2 linked regions of the Aminobacter aminovorans genome follow. The protein of the gene in region 2 interacts with the protein of the main gene of each other region in a pairwise test. Links are inferred from orthologs where the notes say so. Each region holds a gene or a part of one and is shown on either strand. Other genes may lie near its edges. The genes, in order: mdeB and nth.

Region 1 (3,572 bases), on a different replicon or contig from region 2:
ACGATGAAATGCTGGAGCGCAACCGTGTCCCGCACGACAACGCGCAGCAGATAGTCGGAATCGCCGGTCATCAGATAGCACTCCATGACCTCGGGAAAGCCGGCCATCGCCGCCTCGAAAACATCGAGCAATGCCTCGGTCTGCTTCTCCAGTGTCACCTGGATGAAGACGCTGACATCAGCGCCCAGCAGCATCGGATCGAGAAGGGCGACGCGACGGGTTATGATGCCCGCCTCGTCAAGTGCGCGCACGCGGGCAAGGCACGGGGAGGCCGACAGCCCGACGCGCGCGGCAAGCTCGGCGTTTGTCAGGCTGGCGTCCTCCTGGATTTCCGAGAGGATACGCATGTCTATCGCGTCGAGATGCATGTGCAGCATATCCTGCTGAATGGAAAATACACTGCAGCATTATCTGCTGCATTTGCCGAAATTTGCAACACCTTCGGCAGGAAATGCCGGAGCCTTGCCGCTATCCTCGCGCGCAAGTGGAAATTCAAGGAGCTGGAGCGCCATCATGCTCACCAAGACCCCGTCCGCCCCCATCGGTGATGCCAGCGCCGGATTTGACGGCGACCCGCAGGAGACAGCCGACTGGCTGGCCTCGCTCGAGTCCTTGTTCGTCAGTTCGGGCGGCACGCGGGCCGAATTCATCCTCGGAGAACTCGACCGCAAGGCCAAGGAACTCGGCATCGTGCATGAGCCGCTGCCGTATTCACCCTATCGCAACAGCATTTCGCTCGAAAAGCAGCCGCCGTTCCCAGGCGATCTTGGCATGGAGGAACGCATCACCGCGATCATCCGCTGGAACGCGCTGGCGATGGTGGTGAAGGCCAACAAGGCCTATGGCGAGCTCGGCGGCCACATCGGCAGCTATGCCTCTGCAGCGGAGATCTTCGAGGTCGGCTTCAACCACTTCTTTCGCGCCGACACTGGTGCGGGCGACGGGGACGTCGTGTTTTTCCAACCGCATTCGGCGCCAGGCGTGTATGCGCGCGCCTATCTGGAAGGGCGGCTTTCGGAAGAGCATCTCCAGCATTACCGCCAGGAGATCGGCGGCACCGGCCTGTGCTCCTATCCGCATCCCTGGCTGATGCCCGACTTCTGGCAGGTGCCGACAGGGTCAATGGGCATCGGTCCGATCACCGCGGTCTACCAGGCCCGCTTCATGCGCTACCTCAACGACCGGAGCCTCGCCGATACCGAGGGTCGCCACGTCTGGGGGGTGTTCGGTGACGGCGAGATGGACGAGCCGGAATCGATCGCCGGCCTGTCGATCGCGGCACGTGAAAAGCTCGACAACCTGACCTTCATCATCAATTGCAACCTGCAGCGGCTCGACGGCCCGGTGCGCGGCAATGGCCAGATCATCCAGGAACTGGAAAGCACTTTCCGCGGGGCGGGTTGGAACGTCATCAAGGTGCTGTGGGGTTCGGAGTGGGACGCGCTGTTTGCACGCGACACCCAGCACGCGCTGCTCCGTCGATTTGCCGCCACCGTCGATGGCAAGTACCAGACGCTCGGCGCCAAGGATGGAGCTTACAACCTGGCGCACTTCTTCGAGGAGGATCCCGAGGTCAAGGCGCTGGTCGCCCATATGTCGGACAGCGACATCGACGCGCTGAAGCGCGGTGGTCACGACTTCCGAAAGTTGTTTGCGGCCTTCGAGGCGGCAAGGGCCACCAAGGGTCGGCCGACTGTCATCCTGGCCAAGACCAAGAAGGGTTTTGGCATGGGCGCTGCCGGCGAGTCACGCATGACGGTGCATCAGTCAAAGAAGCTCGACGTTGAAGCCCTGCTGGCTTTCCGCGACCGCTTTGCCTTGCCGATCAGCAACGAGCAGGCAGAGCAGGTCACGTTCTACAAGCCGGCTGAAGACAGCGCCGAGCTCAACTATCTCCGGGCGCGCCGCGAGGCGCTTGGAGGCTACCTGCCGGCGCGTCGCCGAACAGCCGATCGGGTGGCGATACCACCGCTGGCAAGCTACGCCGATTTCGCTCTCAATGCCGAGGGTAAGGAGATGTCGACGACCATGGCCGCGGTCAGGTTGCTTGGCAACATGATCAAGGACAAGGAGATCGGGCCGCGCATCGTGCCGATCGTCGCCGACGAGGCGCGTACCTTCGGCATGGCCAATCTGTTCCGCCAGGTCGGCATCTATTCGCCGGTCGGCCAGCTCTACGAGCCCGAGGATGCCGGCTCGATGCTGTATTACAAGGAGGCCAAGAACGGGCAACTGCTCGAGGAGGGTATCACCGAGGCCGGCGCAGTCTCGTCCTGGGTGGCTGCCGCCACGTCCTACAGCGTGCACAACCTCGCCATGCTGCCGGTCTACATCTACTATTCGATGTTTGGCTTCCAGCGTGTCGGCGATCTGATCTGGGCAGCGGCCGACCAGCGCTCGCGCGGCTTCCTGATCGGGGCGACCGCAGGCCGGACCACGCTGGCCGGCGAAGGCTTGCAGCACCAGGATGGATCGAGCCTTCTCGTTGCGTCGACCGTTCCAAACTGCCGCGCCTATGACCCGACCTTCGCCTATGAGCTGGCGGTCATTCTCGACCATGGCGCCCGCGCCATGATGGAAGAGGGCAGGGACGAGTTCTATTACGTCACTGCGATGAACGAGAACTACGCCCAGCCGTCGATGCCGGCAGGCGTCGAGGCCGACATCATCAAGGGGCTCTACCGGATCGCCAGCCACAAGCCCAAGAAGAGTGCCGGGCACGTTCGCTTGCTCGGTTCCGGCACCATCCTCCCGCAGGTGATCGAGGCAGCACAGATGCTCGCCAACGATTGGGACGTCGCCTCGGAAGTGTGGAGCGCCACCAGCTTCTCCGAACTGTCGCGCGACGCAAGGGAAGCGGATCGACACAACCGTTACAACCCGCTCGCTGAGCCAGTGGTCAGTCATCTCGCCGGGTGCCTGCCGGGCACGGCGCCTATCATCGCTGCCACCGACTATGTCCGCGCCTATCCGCAACTGATTGCGTCATACGTCGAGGCGCCGTTCACCGCGCTCGGCACCGACGGCTTCGGTCGTAGCGACACGCGTGCCGCGCTGCGCGACTTCTTCGAGGTCGATCATCGCCACATCGCGGTGGCTGCCCTTGCAGCACTCGCCACCGAAGGTTCTGTGACGCGTCAGACGGTTGCCGATGCCATCGCCCGCTACAGTCTTGATGCCGCGATCGATGCGCCTTGGTTGCGCTGATCGGGGTCGAGTTCCAGTTCTGAAAGAGTTGATATGAGCCAGCAGATGGAAGTCAGGTTGCCTGACATAGGCGACTACAAGAATGTGCCGGTCGTCGAATTCCTGGTGAAGCCGGGCGACGTGGTGGCGGTCGAAGACCCGCTGATGACGGTCGAATCCGACAAGGCAACGATGGAGATTCCGGCGCCTTTTGCCGGAACCGTCAGGGAGTTCGCAGTGGCGCTCGGCAGCCGCGTGTCGCAGGGCGCGCTGCTGCTGACCATCGATGCGACCGCGCCGGCCACGGTGCCTTCGGCAGCCACGCCAGAAACCAAAAAGACCGAAGCCGCTGCCGCCGTTCCACCCGTTAGGGCAGGACCGCCGGC
Region 2 (3,173 bases):
CGCCGTTGGCCGGATCGATGATGCAGACTGTGTGGCCGGCAAATCGGCTGTCGGCCCAGCGCACGAAAGCGCCAACTGTCTCGCTCGCAATGCCCTTGCCATGCATGTCGGCGGCAAAACCCCAGCCAGCCTCGGGAATGCCTTCGATCGAAGGGACGATTTCCCGCTTCAGGTCATGGAAGCCGCACTCGCCGATGAAGCGGCCGCTGGCCTTTTCCTCGACGGCCCAGAATCCATAACCGATCAGCGACCAGGAGCCGGCGTGGCGCAGGAAGCGCTGCCAGCTTTCCTCTCGCGTCCGCGGCTTGGCGATGAAGCGGGTAACGACCGGATCGGCCCACATCGCGGCATAGGCATCGAAGTCGTCGATGCGATGCGGCCGCAGGATGGTGCGCTCGGTCTCGATGACGGGAATGTCGGCAAGGGAAAAGGCGGCCATCGAGATGCTCCGTGAACGATGGACGCCGGTCTAGCACAGATGATCGGGCAGTCAGCAGGCCAGAACATGGCAACGCTGTCCGCCAGCGCGCTGACTTCTATGTGTCATGCCCGCTTTCGGGACCTTGCTCTAGCCGCTCCAGACCATCCGCATGCAGACGCTGCCGCGCGCGAGTTCGACGAGCATCTTGTCCAGCCGTTTGCGGCGCGTCGTTTCGAGTTTGGCCTGGCTGATCCAGCCGAGATAGTCGTTGCGCTGGTAGTCGGGCCGCGCCTCATATGCCTCGGTCAGACCACGTGAAACAAGTTCGCCGCGGACCCAGTCAGTCATCGGATTGATCTGTCGCGTCAGCGCCATGGTCGAAACGTGTATTTCCTCAGTCTCGTCGTCAATTCGACAAGTGACAGACAGCTGACATTTGCCTCGTCATATGCTTGCCCTGGGTCCGTTGCTAGGGTGCCGCGGCGAGTCGCATCACGAGGCACTGATGACTGACATTATCCTGACCATCATTCACCACCTTCTGGCATTCACCCTTGCGGGCGTGCTCGCTGCCGAGGTGATACTGGTTCGCCCCGGACTCGGCCGGCGCAATCTCGCACTGCTCGGACGCATCGACGCGGTCTATGGTGGACTGGCAGCACTGCTGGTGCTCATCGGCGCGTCGCGTGTCTATTTCGGGCTGAAGGGCTGGGAGTTCTATATCTACAACCCGACCTTCTGGGCCAAGATGGTGGCTTTCGCGGCAGTCGGGCTGCTGTCCATCGCACCTACGATCCGCATCGCGCGCTGGCGCGGGGCCGGCGGTGGCGAGGCTTACGTCGTTCCGGACGCCGAGATCGCCAGGGTGCGCAGTTTCCTCAAGGCCGAGATCGCCGTTTTCGCTCTCATTCCGATCCTTGCCGCAGCTATGGCGCGCGGCTACTGAGCCGCCGCTTCCGCGACCTCGATCGGATCGATGTCGTCGAGAGGCACCAGCGGCGCCGGTTCGCTCGTCGACTTTTCCGGAGACTTGCAAATGTCGGCGATGACGCAACGCCAGCAATCGGGCTTGCGCGCCTTGCAGACATAACGGCCATGCAGGATCAGCCAGTGATGGGCATGACGCATGAATTCATCGGGGATGATCTTCACCAGCGTATCTTCGACCTGCTCGGGTGTTTTGCCAGGTGCCAGCCCGATACGGTTGCCGATGCGCAGGATATGGGTGTCGACGGCCATGGTGTGTTGGCCGAAGGCCATGTTGAGGACGACATTGGCGGTCTTGCGGCCGACGCCGGGCAGTTCGACGAGCTGGTCGCGGTCGTCGGGCACCTCGCCGCCATGGTCGCGGATCAGCGCCTCGGACAGGGCGATCACGTTCTTGGCCTTGTTGCGCCACAAGCCGATGGTGCGGATGTGCTGGCCGACGCTCTCCTCACCCAGCGCCAACATCTTCTCGGGCGTATCGGCGATGGCAAACAGCGTGCGCGTCGCCTTGTTAACGCCGGCGTCGGTCGCCTGCGCCGACAACACCACGGCTACCAGCAGCGTGAACGCATTGACGTGCTCGAGCTCGCCCTTGGGCTCAGGCCGCTGGACCGAAAAGCGGCGAAAGATCTCGCTTACTTCTGCCGCCGAGTAGAGCGAACGGCGGCGCTTGGCACGTGGCTTGGCGCCAGTGGTCGACATGCGACCATTGGGCGAGGCCTTTGGCTTATCTTTGGGCTTGGGGTTTTTCATCGCCTCTCTATAATTAGTCGTCATGAGCGAGACAAACGCCAGTTTTGTTGCCGACGAGCCCTTCTTCAAAGCTCTTCTGTTGCCGCACCGCTCGCTCGGGCGCACCGGCTTTCTGATCCTGATGGGTACGCTTACCTCCGGCTGGATCGTCATCGGCGCCATCCTCCTGAGCCACGGTGCCTGGCCGATCTTCGGTTTCCTCGGCCTCGATATTGCAGCCCTATATGTCGCCTTCCGGCTCAACTATCGCGCCGCCCGTGCCCGCGAGGAAGTCAGCGTCTCCCGCACCAGCCTGGACATCGTGAAGACCGCCCCTTCAGGCAAATCGGAGCAATATCACTTCAATCCGTTCTGGGCACGATTCCAAGTTTCACGTCATGACGAGATCGGCATCACCGACATGGCCGTCGAGACGCGTGAAAAAAGCGTCGCGATCGGCAGTTTCCTCAATCCCGACGATCGCGAGAGCTTTGCCACTGCGTTTTCGCGGGCTCTTGCAACCGCAAGGAGCAGATGAGCAGGAATCGGGTGGGAAATACCCACGGCCAACGCGATATTGGCGTCCAAGGAGATCAAGCCATGAACGCCCAGACGCAGATGAAGCCCATTGCCACATTGCAGCACGACATTACCCCGACCGGCTCGGAATACGAGACTGTGCGCCGGGTGATCGAGAAGATCAGCCTCGACTATCGCGACCAGCCTTCGCTTGAGGCGCTGGCCTCCGCGGTCGGCGAAACGCCGACAAGCCTGCAGAAGCTGTTCAGCCGCTGGGCCGGCCTGTCGCCGAAAGCCTTCCTGCAGGCGGTGACACTCGACCACGCCCGGAAGCTGCTCGATGACGGTCTGCCGCTGCTCGAAACCTCGTTCGAAGTCGGCATGTCGGGACCGGGCCGCCTGCACGACCTGTTCGTCACCCATGAAGCGATGTCGCCGGGGGACTACAAGACGCGTGGCGCAGGCCTCACGATCCGCTACGGCTTCCACATTTCGCCCTTCGGCGTGGCGCTCG

What was found.
Region 1: the proteins of nth (region 2) and mdeB interact in binary tests that used the Escherichia coli proteins (3 or more experiments, as listed by UniProt). The link is inferred for Aminobacter aminovorans from one-to-one orthologs.

Annotation. Positions count from the first base shown.
Region 1 is NZ_UFSM01000002.1:94,972-98,543, reverse strand. The notes cover bases 153-3,407. They hold mdeB (alpha-ketoglutarate dehydrogenase), read left to right. Parts: upstream 153-513; coding sequence 514-3,207; downstream 3,208-3,407. Other genes in these bases: DY201_RS24990 (2-oxo acid dehydrogenase subunit E2), read left to right, coding at 3,241-3,407; DY201_RS25000 (Lrp/AsnC family transcriptional regulator), read right to left, coding at 153-368. Outside these bases: more of DY201_RS25000, read right to left, coding at 1-152; more of DY201_RS24990, read left to right, coding at 3,408-3,572. UniProt on the Escherichia coli protein: Component of the pyruvate dehydrogenase (PDH) complex, that catalyzes the overall conversion of pyruvate to acetyl-CoA and CO(2).
Region 2 is NZ_UFSM01000001.1:212,056-215,228, forward strand. What follows is about bases 262-3,117. They hold nth (endonuclease III), read right to left. Parts: upstream 2,162-3,117; coding sequence 1,361-2,161; downstream 262-1,360. Other genes in these bases: DY201_RS01035 (GNAT family N-acetyltransferase), read right to left, coding at 262-439; DY201_RS01040 (YdeI/OmpD-associated family protein), read right to left, coding at 569-796; DY201_RS01045 (DUF2214 family protein), read left to right, coding at 927-1,367; DY201_RS01055 (DUF2244 domain-containing protein), read left to right, coding at 2,184-2,678; DY201_RS01060 (methylated-DNA--[protein]-cysteine S-methyltransferase), read left to right, coding at 2,741-3,117. Outside these bases: more of DY201_RS01035, read right to left, coding at 1-261; more of DY201_RS01060, read left to right, coding at 3,118-3,173. UniProt on the Escherichia coli protein: DNA repair enzyme that has both DNA N-glycosylase activity and AP-lyase activity. The DNA N-glycosylase activity releases various damaged pyrimidines from DNA by cleaving the N-glycosidic bond, leaving an AP (apurinic/apyrimidinic) site.